3 regions of the Streptomyces sp. NPDC028368 genome follow, and region 3 is predicted to be linked to each of the others. Evidence: riboswitches for the same ligand, from Rfam matches in the RefSeq annotation. Region 3 holds a riboswitch; each other region holds the start of a gene.

The links. A riboswitch is a leader RNA that binds a small molecule or an ion and turns the genes downstream of it on or off. The one in region 3 is predicted to bind cyclic di-AMP.
Region 1: linked by a shared signal. The riboswitch ahead of ACZ4S3_RS26380 (transglycosylase family protein) and the one ahead of ACZ4S3_RS15115 (M23 family metallopeptidase) in region 3 are both predicted to bind cyclic di-AMP.
Region 2: linked by a shared signal. The riboswitch ahead of ACZ4S3_RS33915 (M23 family metallopeptidase) and the one ahead of ACZ4S3_RS15115 (M23 family metallopeptidase) in region 3 are both predicted to bind cyclic di-AMP.

Annotation. Positions count from the first base shown of each region.
Region 1 covers NZ_JBVHTY010000012.1:116,754-123,679, forward strand. Annotated here, with positions in the region: gene ACZ4S3_RS26360 (Ppx/GppA phosphatase family protein) at 1-12, opposite strand, end outside; gene ACZ4S3_RS26365 (DUF501 domain-containing protein) at 9-569, opposite strand; gene ACZ4S3_RS26370 (FtsB family cell division protein) at 705-1,172, opposite strand; gene eno (phosphopyruvate hydratase) at 1,385-2,665, opposite strand; gene ACZ4S3_RS26380 (transglycosylase family protein) at 2,973-3,617, opposite strand; cyclic di-AMP (ydaO/yuaA leader) riboswitch at 3,624-3,792, opposite strand; gene ACZ4S3_RS26385 (transglycosylase family protein) at 4,046-5,254, opposite strand; gene ACZ4S3_RS26390 (cytochrome P450 family protein) at 5,325-6,638, opposite strand; gene ACZ4S3_RS26395 (LysR family transcriptional regulator) at 6,704-6,926, opposite strand, start outside.
Region 2 covers NZ_JBVHTY010000019.1:120,851-127,776, forward strand. Annotated here, with positions in the region: gene ACZ4S3_RS33905 (M16 family metallopeptidase) at 1-1,138, shown strand, start outside; gene ACZ4S3_RS33910 (M16 family metallopeptidase) at 1,177-2,544, shown strand; cyclic di-AMP (ydaO/yuaA leader) riboswitch at 2,760-2,915, shown strand; gene ACZ4S3_RS33915 (M23 family metallopeptidase) at 2,929-3,729, shown strand; gene ACZ4S3_RS33920 (GntR family transcriptional regulator) at 3,935-4,624, shown strand; gene ACZ4S3_RS33925 (HPr family phosphocarrier protein) at 5,049-5,330, opposite strand; gene ACZ4S3_RS33930 (bifunctional acetate--CoA ligase family protein/GNAT family N-acetyltransferase) at 5,467-6,926, shown strand, end outside.
Region 3 covers NZ_JBVHTY010000005.1:490,225-497,150, forward strand. Annotated here, with positions in the region: gene ACZ4S3_RS15105 (PP2C family protein-serine/threonine phosphatase) at 1-350, shown strand, start outside; gene ACZ4S3_RS15110 (DUF2332 family protein) at 370-1,560, opposite strand; cyclic di-AMP (ydaO/yuaA leader) riboswitch at 2,048-2,180, shown strand; gene ACZ4S3_RS15115 (M23 family metallopeptidase) at 2,193-3,413, shown strand; gene ACZ4S3_RS15120 (aldo/keto reductase) at 3,478-4,419, shown strand; gene ACZ4S3_RS15125 (hypothetical protein) at 4,498-4,800, opposite strand; partial or broken gene ACZ4S3_RS15130 (DUF3427 domain-containing protein) at 4,905-6,926, opposite strand, start outside.

The sequences.
Region 1 (6,926 bases), on a different contig from region 3:
GACCCGCTTCACTTGGCGTCTCCTTCAGGGGTGTCCTGAGCTTCGGAGGTGTCCTGGCAGGGGCTCACGCACGGGCCCTTCTTCCACCATTCCGGGAGCATGGCGATGGCCTCGTCACCCAGCGGGTTGACGCCGGGGCCGGCCGCGAGCGAGTGGCCCACGAGCACGTGCAGGCACTTGACCCGGTCGGGCATGCCGCCCGCGCTCGGGAAGCCCTTGAGCACGTCGATGGCGTCCCGGCGCCGGATGTAGTCCTCGTGGGCCGCGCGGTAGGCGGCGGCCAGCTCCGGGTCGGTCTTCAGCCGCTCGGACATCTCCTTCATCACGCCGTTGGCCTCCAGCGTGCCGATCGCGGAGGCCGCACGCGGGCAGGTGAGGTAGTAGAGCGTGGGGAAGGGCGTGCCGTCCTCCAGGCGGGGCGCCGTCTCGACGACGTCCGGCTGCCCGCAGGGGCAGCGGTGCGCGATGGTGCGCAGGCCGCGCGGCGGGCGGCCCAGCTGCTCCTTGAAGGCGGCGATGTCCGCGGCGGTGGGCTCGGTGGGCTCGGTCTGGGGCGGGGCGGTGTCCATGTGCGCTTTCGATGGGAGAAGGGAGTGGGGAGAGAGGGGCCGGGAGGTGAGGCGGGCGGGTGGCGGGGACGAGCCCCCGTTGTCGACAGTACGGCTACGGCGATGGCCGGGGCCACGGCTCCGTGACCGTACCGGCTACCGTCTGTCCGCGGAGTCGACCGAGGCCCACAGGTTCTCGTACCAGGGGCGCCGGGCGGCCTGGGGCGCCCGCTTGGCCGTGCCGGTGCCGGAACCGTCCTGCACGATATAGCCGGTCTCGCCCGGCATGACGAAGTGCAGATGGCGCCGGGCCTGCTGCTCGACGTACGCGGGGTCCTGCCAGCGGGCCTTCTGGTCGCGCAGGTTGTCCAGCGTCCGGGCGGCGTTGTCGGCCTTGCGGCGCTGGTCGGCGATGTCCGAGCGCTGGGAGACGTACTGCCTTATGGGATAGGCGAGCGCGACGACCAGCGAGCACATCACCAGGGCCAGCAGCGCGGCGCGGCCGGTGAGGCGGTTACGGCGGGCCGGGCGGGCGCGGTAGACCCGGGCGGCCGCCCGGGACTCGACAAGCGCAGTGCCGAGCGCCTTGAGCCGGGTCGCGGTCGAGAACCGGTCCGCGGGCACGTCGCCTCCCCTTCCGTTCCGACGCCTTCCGGTGCCGGCGTCCGCCGTCCCGGCGTGTGCCGGCCCGACCTCTGCCGTCCTGGCGTCCTAACCACGTACGTCCCCGGCAACGGTACGGGACCGTTGCCGGGGACGCAGGAAGCTGGAGCTCTTGGCCGTTGGCCGAGCGCCCTCAGCCCTTACTGTGCTTACTGGTTCGCAGAGCGCTGCATCTACTTACCGAAGCGCGGGAAGGCGCTGCGGCCCGCGTACACCGCGGCGTCGTCGAGGATCTCCTCGATGCGCAGCAGCTGGTTGTACTTGGCGACGCGCTCGGAGCGGGCCGGGGCGCCGGTCTTGATCTGGCCGCAGTTGGTGGCGACGGCGAGGTCGGCGATGGTGACGTCCTCGGTCTCACCGGAGCGGTGCGACATCATGCACTTGAAGCCGTTGCGCTGGGCCAGCTCGACGGCGTCCAGGGTCTCGGTCAGCGAGCCGATCTGGTTGACCTTCACCAGCAGCGCGTTGGCGGAGTTCTCCTCGATGCCGCGGGCCAGGCGCTCGGGGTTGGTGACGAACAGGTCGTCGCCGACGAGCTGCACCTTGGCGCCGAGCTTCTCGGTGATGACGTGCCAGCCGGCCCAGTCGTCCTCGAACAGCGGGTCCTCGATGGAGACCAGCGGGTAGGCCGCCACCAGCTCCTCGTAGTACTCGGTCATCTCGGCGGCCGAGCGGTCCTTGCCCTCGAACTGGTACTTGCCGTCCTTGTAGAACTCGGAGGCGGCGACGTCCAGGGCGAGCGCGATGTCCTGGCCGGGGGCGTAACCGGCTTCCTTGATGGCCTCGAGGATGAGGTCGAGGGCCTCGCGGTTGGAGCCCAGGTTCGGGGCGAAGCCGCCCTCGTCGCCCAGGCCGGTGGCCAGACCCTTGGCCTTCAGGACCTTCTTGAGGGTGTGGTAGACCTCGGTGCCCCAGCGCAGCGCCTCGGAGAAGGACTCCGCGCCGATCGGGGCGATCATGAACTCCTGGATGTCCACGTTGGAGTCGGCGTGCGACCCACCGTTGAGGATGTTCATCATCGGGACGGGCAGGACGTGCGCGTTCGGGCCACCGAGGTAGCGGAACAGCGGGAGGTCGCTGGCCTCGGAGGCGGCGTGCGCGACGGCGAGGGAGACGCCGAGGATGGCGTTGGCGCCCAGCGAGCCCTTGTTGTCGGTGGCGTCCAGGTCGAACATCGCCTGGTCGATCAGCCGCTGCTCGGTCGCGTCGTAGCCGACGAGCTCCGGGCCGATCTGCTCGATGACGGCCAGGACGGCCTTCTCCACGCCCTTGCCCAGGTAGCGGTTCGGGTCACCGTCGCGGAGCTCGATGGCCTCGAAGGCGCCGGTCGAGGCGCCGGACGGCACGGCGGCACGGCCGGTGCTGCCGTCGTCGAGGCCGACCTCGACCTCGACCGTGGGATTACCTCGCGAGTCGAGAATTTCGCGGGCTACGACGACGTCGATGGACGGCACGTTGTCTCCTTCATGAGTGTCTGGAGTTCTGCAGCACGAGCCTAACGGCCCCGGGCAGGTCCGCTTGCCGTTGGCCCGCTTCGTGGGACGAAAAGAGGCCCAAAGGCCCGGTTCACGGGACGTTTGGGTGCATTGTTCGCCAGACGGTTAAAAGCACGGGAAGCCGCTGGTGGGCGCGGTGCCCCGGATTGGCGTACGGAGAAGCCCCGCCCGGCGCGCTGGGGGGAGTGGCGCGCCGTGACGGGGCTGTCCGGGGGAGGAACGGGCCCGTCGCCCGGGCCCGCGGGAGTCCCGGTCCGGGGACGGCTCAGATGCTGAGCTGCTGACCCGGGAAGATCAGGTTCGGGTTGCCGCCGATGACGGACTTGTTGTTCGCGTAGACCGACTTCCAGGTGGTGCCATGCGCCTTGGCGATCTTGGCGAGGGTGTCACCGGACTTGACGGTGTAGTTGCCCTTGCCGTGCGACGGCTTGGGGGCCGGCTGGACCTTCTCCTGCTTCGGGGCCTGCTGGGTCTGCTTCGGCGCGGGCTGGGCCTTCTTCACCTCGACCTTGGAGGAGGTGTTGAGGTCGGGCGAGGGGCCACCGGCGGTCAGGTTGCCGGCACCGGCGCAGGACCAGGCACCCGGGCCCTGGATGGCGAGGAGCTTCTCGGCCGCGGCGATCTGCTGGGCCTTGGTGGCCAGGTCGGCGCGCGCCGCGTACTGGGTGCCACCGGCGGCGGCCCAGCTGGAGTTCGAGAACTGCAGGCCGCCGTAGTAGCCGTTACCGGTGTTGATCGACCAGTTGCCGCCGGACTCGCACTGGGCGACCTTGTCCCAGGTGGCGACGGAGGCGGCGGAGGCGGAGGTGGCGCCCATCATCGGGACGGCGACAGCGGCACCGGCGACACCGGCGAGGGTGGCGATGCGGACGGCCTTGGACGGACGACGGTGCTTGCCCTTGATCAGCATGTTCGTTCGTTTCCTCACCGACGCCTGCGAGGTGAGCTGTCGGGTTCGGGCCGTGTGAGTGCCCGGCCGCGTGTGCTGTACACGCGGCTTCACCCCAAGCCGGTTGACCCGCTTTCGCGGGCGGGGCCGGCGCTTACCTTGGGTCCCCCGCTCCTGCCTTCGGCGCTTGCGCGTCAAGTGCCTCCGACCACCGGCAGGATTCGGCGTGTGATCGAAGGGCCCGCTTTGGCGAGCGGTCCCGACCGTAAGCAGTAATCCCCTTGGTGTTCAAACCCCACTATCTGAACCCAGTTGACCGTTTTTGATCACTAGAGATTCATATTTCCGCAGGTCGGCCGTGGTGCGGAATCCGGCGGACCAGCCGGACACCGCACCACGGAACGAGACGCTTGTCTCACTTTCGCCAAAAGGGGCCAAACCGGCGGTAACTACCCTGCCACGTGCCCGAGATCGAGCAGCTGACCGGGCTGGATCAGGTCCGCGTCGGACCCGATCGTCTTCTCGTTGCGGTCATAGAGCGCGGGCCAGCCGCCGGGCAGATCGTGGGCCTGGGCGATGGCTGACAGGCTGTCACCGGCGCGGACGGTGTAGTCGCCGGCGGGGGCGGACGGGTCCGTACCGGGGTCCGTACGAGGCGCGTCGCCGCCGCGGGAGGCGTGGCGGCCGGAGGGCCGGTCGCCGTCGCCCGCGTCACCCTCGCCCTTGCCGCCCTTGCCGTCCTTGCCGCCCTTGCCGTCGCCGCTCTCGTCGGCGTCGCCGCGGTGCTTGCCCTTGGCGGGGGTCTGGGTGGGCGCGGGGTCGTCGGAGCCGTCCCGGCGGCCACTGTCGTCACCCGAGGGGTCGGACGGGCCGGACGGATCCGCGGGGTCCGACGCCTCGGGGGACGAAGGGGACGGCGTCGGCGTCGCGTCATCGGACGGGCCGGCGGAGGGGTCCTCGGACGGTCCGGCGGACGGGTCATCGGACGGGTCATCGGACGGGGCGGACGGATCGGAATCCGACGGGTCCGTGGAATCCGACGGCGCGGGCCGCGGCGTGCTCGTACTGCCCGGGTTGACCTCCGGCGCACGGCCGTCCTTGGTCAGCCCGGCATTCACCGCGCAGCTCGGCCAGGCGTCCGGGCCGCGGTCGTCGAGCATGGACTCGGCGACGGCTATCTGCTGGGCGCGGCTGGCGAAGTCGGGGCGCGAGGCGTACGAGATGCCGCCGTACTGCTCCCACATGTCCTGGGTCAGCTGCAGGCCGCCGTAGAAGCCGTTGCCGGAGTCCGAGCTCCACATCCCGCCGCTCTCGCACTGCGCGACCCTGTCCCAGGTCGCGGTGTCGGCGGCGTGCGCGCCGCTCGCGCCGAGCAGCGGCAGTGCGATGCCGGCGCCGGTCACTCCCGCCGTGACAAAGATGGCCGGTGCCTGACGGGGGCGACGGTGTCGGCCGTTCCCGGAGCGCATGCGGTTGCCTTTCGAGCGGCGGTTGAGTTGTCGGCCGAGCCGGTGTGGTACGTCGAGCACGTCGAGCATGGCGTGTACGACGAAGAGGTCGGGCACGTCGAGCACGTCGCGTACGCCGGATACCTCGCGTACGTCGAACCGGTGAGCGACTCGGTGGGTCGAAAGGTAGCCGGGGTTACGGGTAGTCACAAGTCGGTGTAGCGGAGATCACGCAAAGGTCACGTGACTGACGCCTCGTCAACTCTTTGGTAATCGCTGGTCAGCCCCGCTCCGGTGTGAACTCCACCGGCAGGGACCGCAGTCCGCGCATGATGAGCCCGCCACGCCAGCGCAAATCGTCAGGTTCCGCGGCAAGCCGGATGTCCGGGAGCCGGGTCAGCAGCGTCGCGAGGGCGGCCTGCCCCTCCAGCCGGGCGAGCGGTGCGCCCAGGCAGTAGTGGATGCCGTGCCCGTAACCGAGGTGCTGGTTGTCACGGCGGGTGAGGTCGAGGACGTCCGGCTCGGCGAAGCGTTCGGGGTCGCGGTCGGCGGCGGCCAGGACCACCAGGACCGGGTCGCCCTCGGCGATCCGCTGCCCGCCCAGCGTCAGTTCCTCGGTCGCGAACCGCCAGGTCGCCAGCTCCACGGGGCCGTCGTAGCGCAGCAGTTCCTCGATGCCGGTGGCGAGCAGATCGGTGTCGCCCGCCGCCATCGACTTCTGCAGCAGTTCGCGCTGGGCGGGGTGGCGGAGCAGCTGATAGGTGCCGTTGCCGATGAGGTTGACGGTGGTCTCGAAGCCGGCGAAGAGCAGGATGAACGCCATCGCGGCGACCTCGTTCTCGGTGAGGTGCTCGCCGTGGTCCGAGGCCCGGATGAGCCCGGAGATCAGATCCTCGTCCGGCTCCGCGCTCTCCCCCAGGGACTCGCGCTTGCGGTGGATCAGCTCGGCGAGATAGCCGCGCATCTTCTTCACGGAACGGGCGACTCCGCCGCGCGGCCCTCCGCCGTGCCGGATCATCATGCCCGCCCAGTCGCGGAAATCGTCCTGGTCCTCGCGCGGTACGCCGAGCAGATCGCAGATCGCGTAAATGGGGAGGGGGAAGGCGAACTCATGGATCAGATCCGCCTCCCCGCGCTGCGCGAACCCGTCGATGAGGCGGTCGGTCAACTCCTGTACGCGCGGGGCGAAGGCGGCGACCCGGCGCGGGGTGAACGCCTTGGAGACCAGGCGGCGCAGACGGGTGTGGTCGGGCGGGTCGATATTGAGCAGATGCGTCATGAGATTGGCGCTGCGCTCGCCGGGGATGCCGACCTTGCCCTTGCCGTGTGCCGCCTCGCTGTGATGCACCGGGTTCTTGGAGAGCCGGGCGTCGGCGAGCGCCTGGCGCGCGTCCCCGTAGCGGGTCACCAGCCAGGCCTCGACGCCGCTGGGCAGCTCGGTCCGGTGCACCGGCGCATGCTCGCGCAGCCAGGCGTACGCGGGGTACGGGTCGGCGGCGAACTCCCAGGTGAACAGCTCGGGCCGGTCGGCGGGGCAGCCGGTGGCCGCGGCGGCGGTGGTGGCGGGGACGGTGGCGTCTGGCTTGTCGTGCACGTCCCGACCGTAACCCGTGCCCCGTCCGGCGCATGCCGTCCCGCAGGGCCCGCGCTCACCTGAGGTCACCCCGGATCCACGCCCAGCCCCTCCAGAAATGCCGCGGCCGCCGGCGACGGTCCGAGTCCGCTCCACACCACCCGCTCGGTACGCTCCGGTGCCGGCCGTACGCGGACAACGGCCAGCCCCGCCAGCCTCGCCAGCTCCGAGGCGACGGCCTCCGGCACCATCCCCACCCCCAGCCCCGCGCGCACCAGCTTCGCCAGAAACTCCGCGGTGGTCACCTCG
Region 2 (6,926 bases), on a different contig from region 3:
GGTGAAGGGCAATGGCCACTTCGAGCTCGTACAGGGCGCCGGCGGATCGCTGAACGGCACCACGAGCTTCGAGCGCACCAACTACTTCGAGACCATGCCCGCCCATGAGCTGGAGCTCGCGCTCTGGCTGGAGGCGGACCGGATGGGCTCGCTGCTGACCGCGCTCGACGACGAGTCCATGGAGAACCAGCGCGACGTCGTCAAGAACGAGCGCCGCCAGCGCTACGACAACGTCCCCTACGGCACGGCCTTCGAGAAGCTGACGGCCATGGCGTACCCGGAGGGGCACCCGTACCACCACACGCCCATCGGGTCGATGGCCGATCTGGACGCGGCCTCTCTGGAGGACGCGCGGGCGTTCTTCCGTACCTACTACGCGCCCGGCAACGCCGTCCTGTCGATCGTCGGGGACATCGACGCCGAGCAGACGCTGGCCTGGGTGGAGAAGTACTTCGGCTCCATCCCCTCGCACGACGGCAAGCAGCCGCCGCGCGACGGCTCGCTGCCCGGCATCATCGGCACCGAGCTGCGTGAGGTCGTGGAGGAGGAGGTGCCCTCCCGCGCCCTGATGGCCGCCTACCGGCTGCCGCACGACGGCACCCGTGAGGCGGACGCCGCGGATCTCGCACTGACCGTCCTGGGCGGCGGCGAGTCCTCCCGGCTCTACAACCGCCTGGTGCGCCGCGACCGCAGTGCCGTTGCCGCCGGCTTCGGCCTGCTGCGGCTGGCCGGGGCGCCCTCGCTGGGGTGGCTGGACGTGAAGACCTCCGGTGGTGTGGAGGTCCCCGCCATCGAGAGCGCCGTCGACGAGGAGCTGGCCCGCTTCGCCGCCGAGGGGCCGACCCCCGAGGAGATGGAGCGCGCGCAGGCCCAGTTGGAGCGCGAATGGCTGGACCGCCTGGCCACGGTCAGCGGCCGCGCCGACGAACTGTGCCGCTTCGCCGTCCTGTTCGGCGACCCGCAGCTCGCGCTGACCGCCGTCCAGCGCGTCCTGGACATCACCGCCGAGGAGGTGCAGGAGGTCGCCAAGGCCCGGCTGCGCCCCGACAACCGCGCGGTGCTTGTGTACGAACCCACCGAGCCGACCGCTCCGGCCGATGCGGCCGCCGACACCGAGGACGAGGAGGGGGAGCGGTGAGCGACTCCACCACCCGCGCAGATTCCGCCGTGACCACCATGGACTTCCACCCCCAGCCCAAGGGCGGCGCACCCAAGCCCTGGGCATTCCCGGCCCCCGAGCGCTCTCAACTGGCCAATGGGCTCACCCTCCTGACCAGCCACCGCCCCGGCCAGCAGGTCGTCGCCGTCGAGATCAACCTCGTCGCGCCTCTGGAGGCCGAGCCCGAGGGCCTGGACGGTGTCGCCACGATCATGGCGCGCGCTCTGTCCGAGGGCACCGACAAGCATGACGCCGAGGAGTTCGCCGCTGAGCTGGAACGCTGCGGCGCCACCCTGGACGCGCACGCCGACCACCCCGGCCTGCGGGTCTCCCTCGAGGTGCCGGTTTCCCGGCTGCCCCGTGCGCTCGGCCTGCTCGCCGACGCGCTGCGCGCCCCCGCCTTCCCCGACAGCGAGATCGAGCGGCTGGTGCGCAACCGCCTCGACGAGATCCCGCACGAGCTCGCCAATCCGGCGCGGCGGGCCGCGATGGCGCTGTCCAAGGAGCTGTTCCCGGCCACTTCCCGGATGTCGCGGCCGCGCCAGGGCACCGAGGAGACCGTCGAGCGCATCGACGCCGCGGCGGTACGCGCCTTCTACGACGCCCATGTACGGCCCGCCACGGGCACCGCCGTGATCGTCGGCGACCTCACCGGCGTCGGCCTGGAGGCGGTGCTCTCCGACACCCTCGGTGCCTGGCGCGGTTCGACCGCCGAGCCGCTGAAGGCCTCGCCGATCACCGCCGACGACACCGGCCGCGTGGTGATCGTGGACCGCCCCGGAGCCGTCCAGACGCAGCTGCTGATCGGCCGTATCGGCGCCGACCGGCACGACCGGGTCTGGCCCGCCCAGGTGCTCGGCACGTACTGCCTGGGCGGCACCCTCACCTCCCGGCTGGACCGGGTCCTGCGTGAGGAGAAGGGCTACACCTACGGGGTGCGGGCCTTCGGCCAGGTGCTGCGCTCGTCCGCCGACGGGAGCGGCGCCGCGATGCTCGCCATCAGCGGCTCGGTGGACACCGCCTCCACCGAGCCGGCGCTGCAGGACCTCTGGAAGGTGCTGCGGACCCTTGCGGCAGAGGGGCTGACGGACGCCGAGCGGGACGTCGCCGTGCAGAACCTCGTCGGCGTCGCGCCGCTGAAGTACGAGACCGCGGCGGCCGTCGCGGGCACGCTGGCCGACCAGGTGGAGCAGCACCTCCCGGACGATTTCCAGGCCCAGTTGTACGCCCGCCTCGTGGAGACCGGGACGGTCGAGGCGACCGCGGCCGCCGTCAATGCCTTCCCCGTGGACCGTCTGGTGACGGTGCTGGTGGGTGACGCCGCCCAGATCGCCGAACCCGTCAAGGGGCTCGGCATCGGCACGGTGACGATCGTCAGCGGCTGAAGCCCCGCCGGCTGACTGCCGGTCATATATCGATAAAGCGGCTCCCGTGGTGCAGGTCCACCACGGGAGCCGCCGTATGTCCGGAATGGTGTGGCTGGTTGCCCGATGCCCCTGTGGCGTACGGCACAAAGAGCCGGTTCTGTTTGCCGATTGAAAGATGTCCCGATTAGCGTCGGTGCGGCTGTTCGTCACAACTCCGCCACAACAGTGGCACCGGACAGTCATCGCCGAGTCCCCGTACGGCGCGAGCCAGGGGAGCCGGGGACCCACACGTCCCCTGGGGTGAATCGGACCCCTCTCCGGAGGAGCCCGTAGGAGACCTTCCTGCTCCGAACCCGTCAGCTAACCCGGTAGGCGAGAAGGAAGGAAAGGACAAGCCACCACATGGCGTTCACCCGTGCTACCGGGAAGCATCGTGGTGCGAGCCGCACGGCTCGCAGGACCCGCAAGTTCGCAGGCGTGGCCACCCTCGCGGCCACCGGTGTCGTCGCCTCCGTGGCCTCGCCGGCGCTGGCCGCCACCAGCGAGGCACACGCCGAGGACACCGGTCTGCGGCAGGCCGTCGTGATGGGCGACGAGCTCGCCAGCCGCGTCGAGGCCCAGGCCGATGCGCAGCAGGCGGCCGCCGATGCCGCCGCCGCGCAGGCCAAGGCCGAGGCCGTGGCCAAGAAGGCCGCCGAAGAGGCCAAGCGGCTCGCCGAGGCAGCCAAGAAGAAGGCCAAGGCGGAACGGGAGGCGAAGGAGCGCGCGGCCCGCGACGCGGAGCGCAAGCGCCTGAACGCCTTTGTCGCCCCCGTCGCCGACTCCTACGTCTCCACCGGGTACAAGGCCTCCAGCAGCCTGTGGTCCTCCGGCAGCCACACCGGCATCGACTTCCACGCCGCCACCGGCACCTCCGTCCACGCCGTGGGCGCGGGCACCGTCGTCGAGGCCGGCTGGGGCGGCTCGTACGGCAACAACATCGTGATCAAGATGCACGACGGTACGTACACCCAGTACGGCCACCTGTCGTCCATCGGTGTCTCCGTCGGCCAGAGCGTCACCCCCGGCCAGCAGATAGCCCTCTCCGGCGCCACCGGCAACGCCACCGGCCCGCATCTGCACTTCGAGGCCCGCACCGGCCCCGACTACGGCTCGGACATCGACCCCATCGCGTATCTGCGCGCGCACGGCGTGAACGTCTGACGTCCGCACGCACTGGTGGAGCCCCGGTCATCGGCCGGGGCTTCCGTGTTTCCGGAGCGCGCCATGCGCCGGTCCGCCCGGCGCATGGCCAAAAAATATCCATGAATTTCCGGAGGCCGTCGGAAAAGCTGTCCCGGTCGAATAGAGTCACGGAAAACCCGCCGATCGGCGGCGTTTCCCGGGGATTACGGCGGAGGCGCAGACGATGCGAGGCCATCTTTCCGCGCATGCGGTGTGCACGGCGATTCGCGACGACATCATTTCCGGTGCGCTGGTGCCGGGCAGCCGGCTGATCGAGGAAATTCTCGCCGCCCGCTACGGCGTCTCCAGAGTCCCGGTCCGGGAGGCGCTGCGCACCCTGCAGTCCGAGGGCTTCGTCACCACCCGCCACCATGCGGGCGCCTGTGTCGCCGAGCCCACCGAGCAGGAAGCGGCCGATCTCCTGGACATCCGCGCCCTGTTGGAGCCCCTGGGTGCCGCCCGCGCCGCCGCCCGCCGCAGTCCCGCCCACCTCAAGGTGCTGCGCGGTCTGGTACGGCTCGGCCGTGACCGTGCCCGGCACGGTCACCCTGCGGACGTGCGCCAACTGGACGGCTGGTTCCACGAGACGCTCGCCCAGGCGGCCGGCAGCCCCAGCCTGACGTCGTTGCTCACCCAGCTACGGCGCAAGGTCGAGTGGATGTACACCGTGGAACTGCCCGCGCGGGCCACCGAGTCGTGGGACGAACACGGCGCGGTGCTGGACGCGGTGGCCCGGGGCGACGCGGAACGGGCCCGCGCCCTGATGGCGGCTCATATCGAGCGCTCCCTCCCGGTATACCGACTGCGCCGCCCCGCCGCGGCCGTGGTGAGCGATCCGAAACGGCCCGTCAACACGGCGCGCGCCCGTAATTAACATGGGGTCTGTATACAAAGAGGTGCGGAATAATTGCGGGGTGGGAGCGGGGAATTCTGCCCGGTGTTCGGGGTCCCATATTTCTTTCCGCGTTTCCATGTCCGGGTAATTCGCGACCCTGGATTTCGGTATGTCGCGCGGTGAATTTCCGTCCGAGCGGTCTGGTACTGCGAATCGTCCCCGCAACGAACCGTTCCAGAAGGAATCGCCCTACGAGGAATCGCCCCACGGCGAATGCTCAGGGAGCGGAACGGGACCGCAGCAAAGCCCCCCCCCGCAGCAACCCCCGCAACACCCCCCACAGCAAACGGCCCCGCGGCAGCGACCGTTTCCGGTCACTGCCGCGGGGCCGCGGCCAGAGGGGCCAGGGAAATCCTGACGGGCTCAGAACGAGTCAGAAGGACCCGGAAGGGCTCAGACGGCCTCAGACGGTCTCGGGGAGCTCGTCCAGGCCCTCGGCGACGAGCTTCGCCAGGCGGTCGAGCGCGGCCTCGGCGCCCTCGGCGTCGGAGGCCAGCACGATTTCCTCGCCACCCTGGGCGCCCAGACCCAGGACCGCGAGCATGGAGGCCGCGTTGACGGGGTTGCCGTCGGCCTTGGCGATCGTCATCGGGACGCCGGCCGCGGTGGCCGCACGGACGAAGATCGAGGCGGGGCGGGCGTGCAGGCCCTCGGCCCAGCCGACATTGACGCGGCGCTCAGCCATGGTGGTGCCCTTCAAGTCGCGTGACTGTTGTCTAGACCAGTCTCTCACGCTGCCAAGGGTGCTCGGCAGCCCTGGTTTGTGACCGAGCGTACGCATGCCGAGCCGGTTGTCAGTACCCCGCCGTACGCTTATCCGCATGCAGACGCAGCCGGATCACGCGTACCCCACCCACTGGGAAGCCGACGTGGTGCTGCGCGACGGCGGCACGGCGCGGATCCGTCCCATCACCGCCGATGACGCCGAGCGGCTGGTCTCCTTCTATGAACAGGTCTCGGACGAGTCGAAGTACTACCGCTTCTTCGCGCCCTACCCGCGGCTGTCCGACCGCGACGTCCACCGTTTCACCCACCACGACTACGTCGACCGGGTCGGCCTCGCCGCCACCGTGGGCGGCGAGTTCATCGCTACCGTCCGTTATGACCGGATCAACGACCAGGGCCTGCCCGCCAAGGACCCCGAGGACGACCAGGCCGAGGTCGCCTTCCTGGTCCAGGACGCCCACCAGGGCCGCGGCGTCGCCTCCGCCCTGCTGGAGCACATCGCCGCGGTGGCGCGCGAGCGCGGCATCCGCCGGTTCGCCGCCGAGGTGCTGCCCGCGAACATCAAGATGATCAAGGTTTTCACGGACGCCGGCTACACCCAGAAGCGCACCTTCGAAGACGGTGTGGTCCGGCTGGAATTCGACCTCGAGCCGACCGAGCAGTCCATGGCCGTGATGCGCGGGCGTGAGCAGCGCGCCGAGGCCCGTTCCGTCCAGCGGCTGCTCGCCCCGGGGTCGGTCGCCGTCATCGGGGCGGGCCGCGCTCCCGGAGGCGTCGGCCGTTCGGCCCTGCGCAATCTCCTCGACTCCGGCTTCACCGGCCGCGTCCACGCCGTCAACCACTCCTTCCCCGAGGGCATGGACCGCCTCGACCCCGAAGGCGTGCCCGCCGTCCGCTCGCTGCGGGAGATTCCCGACCCGGTCGATCTGGCGGTCATCGCCGTCCCCGCGGCCGGCGTCCCCGCCGTGGTCCGCGACTGCGGCGAGCACGGCGTTCAGGGCGTGCTGATCCTCTCCTCCGGATACGCCGAAGCGGGCCCCCAAGGCCGCGAGCGGCAGCGCGCCCTGCTCCGCCAGGCCCGCTCGTACGGCATGCGGCTCATCGGCCCCAATGCCTTCGGCATGATCAACACCGCCCCCGACGTGCGGCTGAACGCCTCACTGGCGCCCCGGATGCCCGGCGCGGGCCACATCGGCCTGTTCACCCAGTCCGGCGCGATCGGCATCGCCCTGCTCAGCGGCCTGCATGCGCGCGGCCCCGGTGACGGCGGCATCGCGGGCATCTCCGCCTTCGTCTCGGCCGGCAACCGCGCCGATGTCTCCGGCAACGACCTCCTCCAGTACTGGTACGAGGACCCGGACACCGACGTCGTGATCCTCTATCTGGAGTCCATCGGCAATCCCCGCAAGTTCGCCCGGCTCGCCCGCCGCACAGCCGCCGTCAAACCGGTCGTGGTCGCCAAGGGCGCCCGCCACAACGGCACCTCCCCGCTGGGCCACGCCGTGCCCACGGTCCGTATCCCCGACAGCACCGTCGCCGCCCTGATGAGGCAGGC
Region 3 (6,926 bases):
GCGGTCACCCCGCCCCGCTGCTGCTCACCCCCGACGGCGGGCTGTGCGAACTGAACCCCGCCTCTGCCGCGCTGCCACTGGGGATGAGCGAGATCGCGGGGTGGCCGGACCGGGTGGACGAGACGTTCTTCCCGGCCGGATCGCTGCTGCTGCTGTTCACGGACGGGGTGACCGAGGCCAGGGACCGGGCCGGCTGCTTCTACGACGCGCCGGCCCGGCTGCGCGGCCACCACTTCCCCGGGCCGGACGCCCTCCTGGACGTACTGGCCCAGGACGTGGCCCGGCACACGGGCGGGCCGCAGGCGGATGACATGGCGCTGCTGGCGGTGCAGCGGCCGCTGGGGGAGTAGCGGCTGTCGGTTGAGCGGCTCAGCGGGCGGGTGTGTTCTCCGGAAGCCAGTGGAGGCTCTCGCCGTGCGGGCCGGTGAGGGCGACCGGGCGTCCGTCGAGCGCGAGGGTCAGCAGGTGGGCGTCCTCGGGGCGCAGGGTCTGGTGGGCCGGGGCGGTCATCCAGGGGAGGGCGGTGTGGTGCTCGTGGGAGATCCAGTGGCCGGGGCCGCCGCGTTCGGCGAGCAGCGACCGTACGAGAGGGGCGAACTGCGCACGGCGGGCGGGCGGGAGGGAGGGCAGTACGGCCGCGTGGAAGATGACCAGCGTCGCCTCGGGCGGGGCCTCGGCGGCCAGCGCCGGCAGCTCGTCGAGCGGATCGCCGCGGACGATCCGGGGGCGGGGCGCGGGGCGGACCGCCTCGACGGCCGCCGCGAGCCCGTCGGCACGGTCCTGACCGCCGGCGCCGCGGTCCCCGTCTCCGGGCCAGCACAGGGCCTGGAGCCAGCGGAGGTCATCGCGTTCGGCGACGGGGTCGAGCGGGTCGAGGTCGATGCCGGCGCGCCAGACGATGTCGGGGAGGCCGGTGGGGGCCTCTGGCACGGGGTGGGGTCCGGAGGCGGTCGTACGGCACCGGAACGTCACGGGGCTCCCGGGGGCCCCGAACTCCGCGCCGAGGGCCGCTCCCGGGGGCGTGCCGAGGCCCGCGTCCGGGGTGGCGTCCGGGGTGGCGCCGAGGTCTCCGTCAGCACGCGCGTACCGGTACTCGTACCGATATCGATACCGGTCGGGATGCAGGCACAAGCCCGCCGACGCCCCGACCTCCAGCAGCGCGAGCGGCTGCGGCAGGCGGGTGAGCAGCGGCAGCAGGGTGGCGCAGCGGGCCGGTTCGCTCGTCCGGTCGGTGCGCCGCATGATGACCGTACGGACCTCGTCCCAGTGCCGGATCGTCCACTCGCGCCAGCGTCCGTACGCCGCCTCGTCGCGCGGTCCCTGCTCGGCGTGCGGGCCGTCGAGATAGCGGACGGCGGCCAGGAGGAGGGTCGGCTCCTGTTTGTTCCCGGCCGGCAGCGACCCCGACAGCAGGTCGCAGAACTCCGCGTCGTGGCTGATCCGGGCGGTCAACTCCGCGTGCGCGTCGGACCGTCCCCGCGCCTGCTGCCAGGAGAACTCGCGGTACCGATCCGCCACTGTCTGCGCGCTGTTGACGACGTTGACCACGTTGACGACCATGATCCGACGTTACTGCTCTCACGCTCCGTAATGAGCAGGCACCCCTCCGCATAACAACTGACGCACAATCAGCATGGAATCGTTTGGCGAGGGGCGGTCAGGTCGCCCGGTTTGCGCCCCTGGTGGGTGAAAAAGTCCACGCCAAAGCTCGTGCGCAGGGGATACGGATTCGCGGGAGGGCTTGGAAAACCGCCGCGATCTCTATTACTGTCCGATAACGGAGCACGGTTGTCCCAGCCGTCGCAAGAGACGGCACCGCGCGCCGCCGCCGAATCCCGCAAGCGCACGCCATGCACGTCCCGCACGTCACGCATGTCGGCACGTCAGCACATCAGCAGGCCACGCATGTCTTGAGGGCACGCAGCAGCATCCGTACGGAACGGGCGAATCCGCACCGGTCGGCACGAGCTGCGCGACCTGCACGATCTTGCACGACCTGTGCGACCTGCACGCACACCCTGCATGACCTGCATGAACTGCACGACCTGCATGAACTGCACCGAGGGAACCGGGGAACCACCACCTTGGGGTGAATCGGACGCCTTCCACCAGAGGCGCCCGTAGGAGACCTTCCTGCTCCGAACCCGTCAGCTAACCCGGTAGGCGCGAAGGAAGGAAAGGAGTGCGCCCCCGTGGCGTCCAACAGGCCTGCCCCCGAGGTTTCGTCCGCCGACCCCGATGACCGGGGACCGTTCGATGACCGAGGCCGTTTCGACGGACCCGGCGTCGTCTACCAGGGCGGGGTGCGCGACCGCGAACGTGACGGCGTACGCGACGGCGACGGACCGTGGGAAGAGTGGAACCCCACCGAGGAGTCCGTCCGGTCCGTCCGAGGCAAGCACCGGGTGGCCAAGCAGCGCAGCGGCGGACTCGCGCGCAGCGGTACGGTCCTGGGCGTCGGCGTCATCGCGGCGGTCGGCGCGGGCGGCATGGCCACCGCGGAGGACCGGCCGCCGGTCCCGATATCGATGCCGGACATCGGCGGTATGGCCGACGACATCGCCGACAAGCTGCCGGACGTCCATTCCCTCCCCGGCGTAGGCGACCTCATATCCGACTCCGGCTCCGACTCCGCTTCGGACGCCGACGGCTCGTCCGCGTCCCCCTCGTCGGCCTCCGCCCCCTCTTCTTCCTCCCCCTCTTCCTCGTCCGGCTCCGGTCCCCTCTCCCAGGCAGGCCTCACCCGGCACGAGGCCGCCCAGGGCGGTGGCGCGGGCGAGGCGCTGCGCAACCGCATCCTTCAGCAGGCGGACGCCCAGCAGGGCGCCGCCGAGCAGGAGGCGCGCGACGCCGCCGAATCGGCCGCCATCGATCGGGCCGCGAAGGACGCCACCACACACCAGCAGGCGGCAGAACAGGCCCAGGCGGCCAAGAAGGCGGCGGAAGTGGAGGCCCAGCGCAAGGCGGAAGAGGCGGCCCGCAGGAAGGCGGAGGCCGAGCGCCTCGCCGAGCTGGCCAAGAGCTTCATCACCCCGGTGGCCTCGTACACCCTCACCGCAGGCTTCGGCCAGGCCGGCGACCTCTGGGCCGCGGACCACACCGGCCAGGACTTCGCGGCGCCGACCGGCACTCCCGTCAAGGCGGTTCACTCCGGAACCATCACCCAGGCGGGCTGGGCCGGCTCGTACGGCTACCGCATCGTCCTCACCCTCGACGACGGCACCGAACTCTGGTTCTGCCACCTGTCCTCCATGGTGAAGACCTCCGGCAAGGTCAGTACCGGCGATGTCATCGCCCGCGTGGGCGCCACCGGCAACGTCACCGGCCCGCACCTCCACCTGGAGGTCCGTCCGGGGGCCGGCGACCCGATCGACCCGATGCCGTGGCTGCGCGATCACGGGGTCGGCGTCTGACGGCACGGCCTACGCGAGTGGGGGGCGGGGAATAAGTCCCCGCCCCCCAACGCTGCAACAACGCATGACCGCGACACTCAAAACACTTGGCTCGCTCTCCGTCTTCCCCCTCTCCCTCGGGGGCAACGTCTTCGGCTGGACGGCCGACGAAGCCGAGTCCTTCGCCGTGCTCGACGCGTACGTGGCCGGCGGCGGCAACTTCATCGACACCGCTGACGTCTACTCGGCCTGGGTCCCGGGCAACAAGGGCGGCGAATCCGAGACCGTCATCGGCAACTGGCTGGCGTCCCGCGGCAATCGCTCCGACATCGTCATCGCCACCAAGGTCGGTGCCCACCCCGACTACAAGGGCCTCTCCGCCGCCACCATCAAGTCCGCGGTCGACGAGTCCCTGGCGCGCCTGCGTACCGACTACATCGACCTCTACTACACGCACTACGACGACGAGTCCGTCGAGGTCGCGGAGTTCCTCACCGCCCTCAATGACCTCGTCCAGGCCGGCAAGGTCCGCGAGATCGCCGCTTCCAACATCTCCGCGCGGCGCCTGGAGGAATCCCTGGCCTTCTCCGCCCGCGAGGGCCTGGCCCGGTACGTGGCGCTCCAGCCCCACTACAACCTGGTCTCCCGCGACACCTACGAGGGCGAACTGGCCGACGTGGCCGCCCGCCACGGCGTGGCCGCGGTCCCGTACTACGCCCTCGCCTCCGGCTTCCTGACCGGCAAGTACCGCCCGGGTGCGACCGTCGACAGCGCCCGCTCCGAAGGCGCCGCCAAGCACGTGTCCACCGACCGGGGCCGCCGCGTGCTCCAGGCCCTCGACACCGTTGCCGCCGCCCACGACGCCGAGGTCGCCACCGTGGCCCTGGCCTGGCTTGCCGCCCGGCCCACGGTCGCCGCCCCCATCGCCAGCGCCCGCACGGTCGCCCAGCTCCCGGCCCTGCTGGCGGTCGCCGACCTGACGCTCACGGAGGCCGAACTGGCCCTCCTCACGGAGGCTTCGGCCTGACCGCAGGGGCGCACAGACGGGTGCGGGCCGGGGACATTTCCCGGCCCGCACCCGTAAAACACCCCTGCGACCTGGCGCTTACGCCCGACGGTCCACCGCCACCCACGACGCCACCGCAACCGCACCCGCCGCCGCAAACACCGCAGGCCAGGCCCCGATCTTCTTGGCCAACGGATGAGACCCGGCGAACGCCGCCACATAAGCCCCACCAAGCGCCGCAGCCGTAACCCCGCCGGCTTTCCGCTGCCACTCCCGCGCCGCCACGGCCCCGGCCGCCGCCAGCGCGATCCCACCGAGGGGCCGCTTCTTCGTCCAGCGGGCTACGCCGTAGCCACCGACAATCCCACCTGCGGCCACTATCGCCGTAGGAGCTCCGGCCATCAGTACAACCTCCTCATCAAGGGACAACTCCCCCCGACTTTACGTGTGGTCGTCAGCAGACGCGGGCGAGGTGCCGGTTAAGGGAGGTGGTAACCCGCAGGTGTTCAGACGTCGTTGTGACCTGCGTACGTCAAGACATCCGCAGGCAGCGGGTGATCGAGATTCCAGACAATGCCCATGGGCTTGCTGGATTCATGAGATACGTATTCGGCCGGCCCTAGGAGCATCCAGGGTTGAGGGCCGCCGATGTCCGTCGACTTGAATCGGCGAACGAAGAGCAGCACGTGTGAGCCGCACTCCTTGTGTTGTTGGTAACGCAGTCCGGTGGGTGACGTATCCGAGGTCTGATTCTGAGATTCCCAGTGGAACTGCTTTGGGCTTATCGCGTAGTCCTTGTAGCGCGTCTGTGGAGAAAAGTCTTTTTCATCCTTCTCTAGCGTGATCAAGAGTGCGTCCGTATTGATGCTCTCGCACCACCGCACGCCTTCGCGGAAGTGCCCAGGCTTGAAACCGTTCACCGCTGCCTGTCCGAGAGCAGGCAGAATTTCTTCGAGGCTATACGAAGCATGGACCATCATCGGGATAGCGCTGTGGTCTCCAATGAGAGGAACAGGGTAGTGCTCCGTGTGTTCCAGGTTGTACGCGAGTACCTGACGTAGCTCGGCTCTGAACGCAGTGTGGGGACGGAGCGTGGCAAACCCCTGCGCGTAGCTGGCAAAGCCGCCGCCTAGGGGCCACAGCGAGAAGAACAGCATGCGCGCGTACGCCTGATCGATGGGGTCGAGTGTGTCGTACGGCGGCGCGCTGTCGTCGAGCATGCGGGCATAAGCAGCCACTCGCCTCGGGTCGTCGACGTGAAGGAACGCTGAGATGCGCTTGAGGAGTGCCTCCTCTCCCTCTGGTGCGGCTTCGGGCAGCAGCTGCGCGCGCCGCAGAAGCCGCGTCCAGGAGTTATTCGACTTGTAGAGTTCCCGCAGGTCGCGCTGGCTTTCTTCTAGGTAGCGAGCCAGATTGGGTTCGGCGTACGAGGCCACTTCGCGCGCAAGCTGTGTGACCTTGACACCTACTTGGCTCTTAATGTTCTCGAGGATTCTTTCCTTTGACTTGCGATCCAGGGTGATTTGGCACCCGGATGGAAGCTGCGGGAAGTCCAGCCCGACGTGTTTCGCAAGTCGATTACGCGTCAGGTTGGTGAGTGCACGGAACTGCTCTTCAAAACGAAATTCCTTGCGGTGCTGCCCGATGAAGTCCAAGACGGTAAGCGCCGCTTTTTTTGGTGTACGTCGGAGTCCTCGGCCGAGCTGCTGCAGAAAGATGGTGGCGCTGGACGTCGGGCGCAGAAGAAGCAGCGTATCGACGTCAGGAATGTCCAGACCTTCATTGAAGAGGTCTACGGAAAAAATAACCTGCATCGCGCCGTCACGCAGCGCCGCGAGAACGCGTGCCCGCTCTGCTGATGGAGTGGTTCCGTCGAGAGCCGTTGCGTTGAATCCGGCTTGACGGAAGAAGTCGGCCATGAACTGGGCGTGGTCAACCGAAACGCAGAAGCCCAGTGCCTTCATCGTGAGCGGATCGGCCACTCTGTCGTGGACAGCTTTGAGGACCAGCTGCGCGCGGGCGCGGTTCCCGGTGAAGAGCGTATTCAGTTCGACCGTGTCGTAGGCACCACGTTTCCACGTGATCGCCTCGAGGTCGGTGTCGTCGGCGATTCCGAAGTAGTGGAATGGGCTGAGGAGATCGTTCTCTAGCGCTTCCCATAGACGCATCTCGGCAGCGATGCGACCGTCAAAGAACTCATCTTGGACATTGTGCCCGTCCATTCTCTCTGGGGTCGCCGTCAGGCCGAGGAGCTCAGCCGGTTGGAAGTGGTCGATTATGCGTCGGTACGTCTTCGAAACCGCGTGATGGAACTCGTCGATGACGATGACGTCGAAGTGATCGGGGGCAAGCCGGTCGAGGGCGGACTGGCCCAGCGACTGCACGCTGGCGAATACGTGGTTCCAGTGCGAGGGGACTTCTCCGTCGACGTGCAATTCCCCGAAGTCGGTGTCACCCAGTACGTGTTGGTAGGTGCGGAGCGACTGCTTCAAGATCTCCTGGCGGTGCGCGACGAAGAGGAGTTTAGG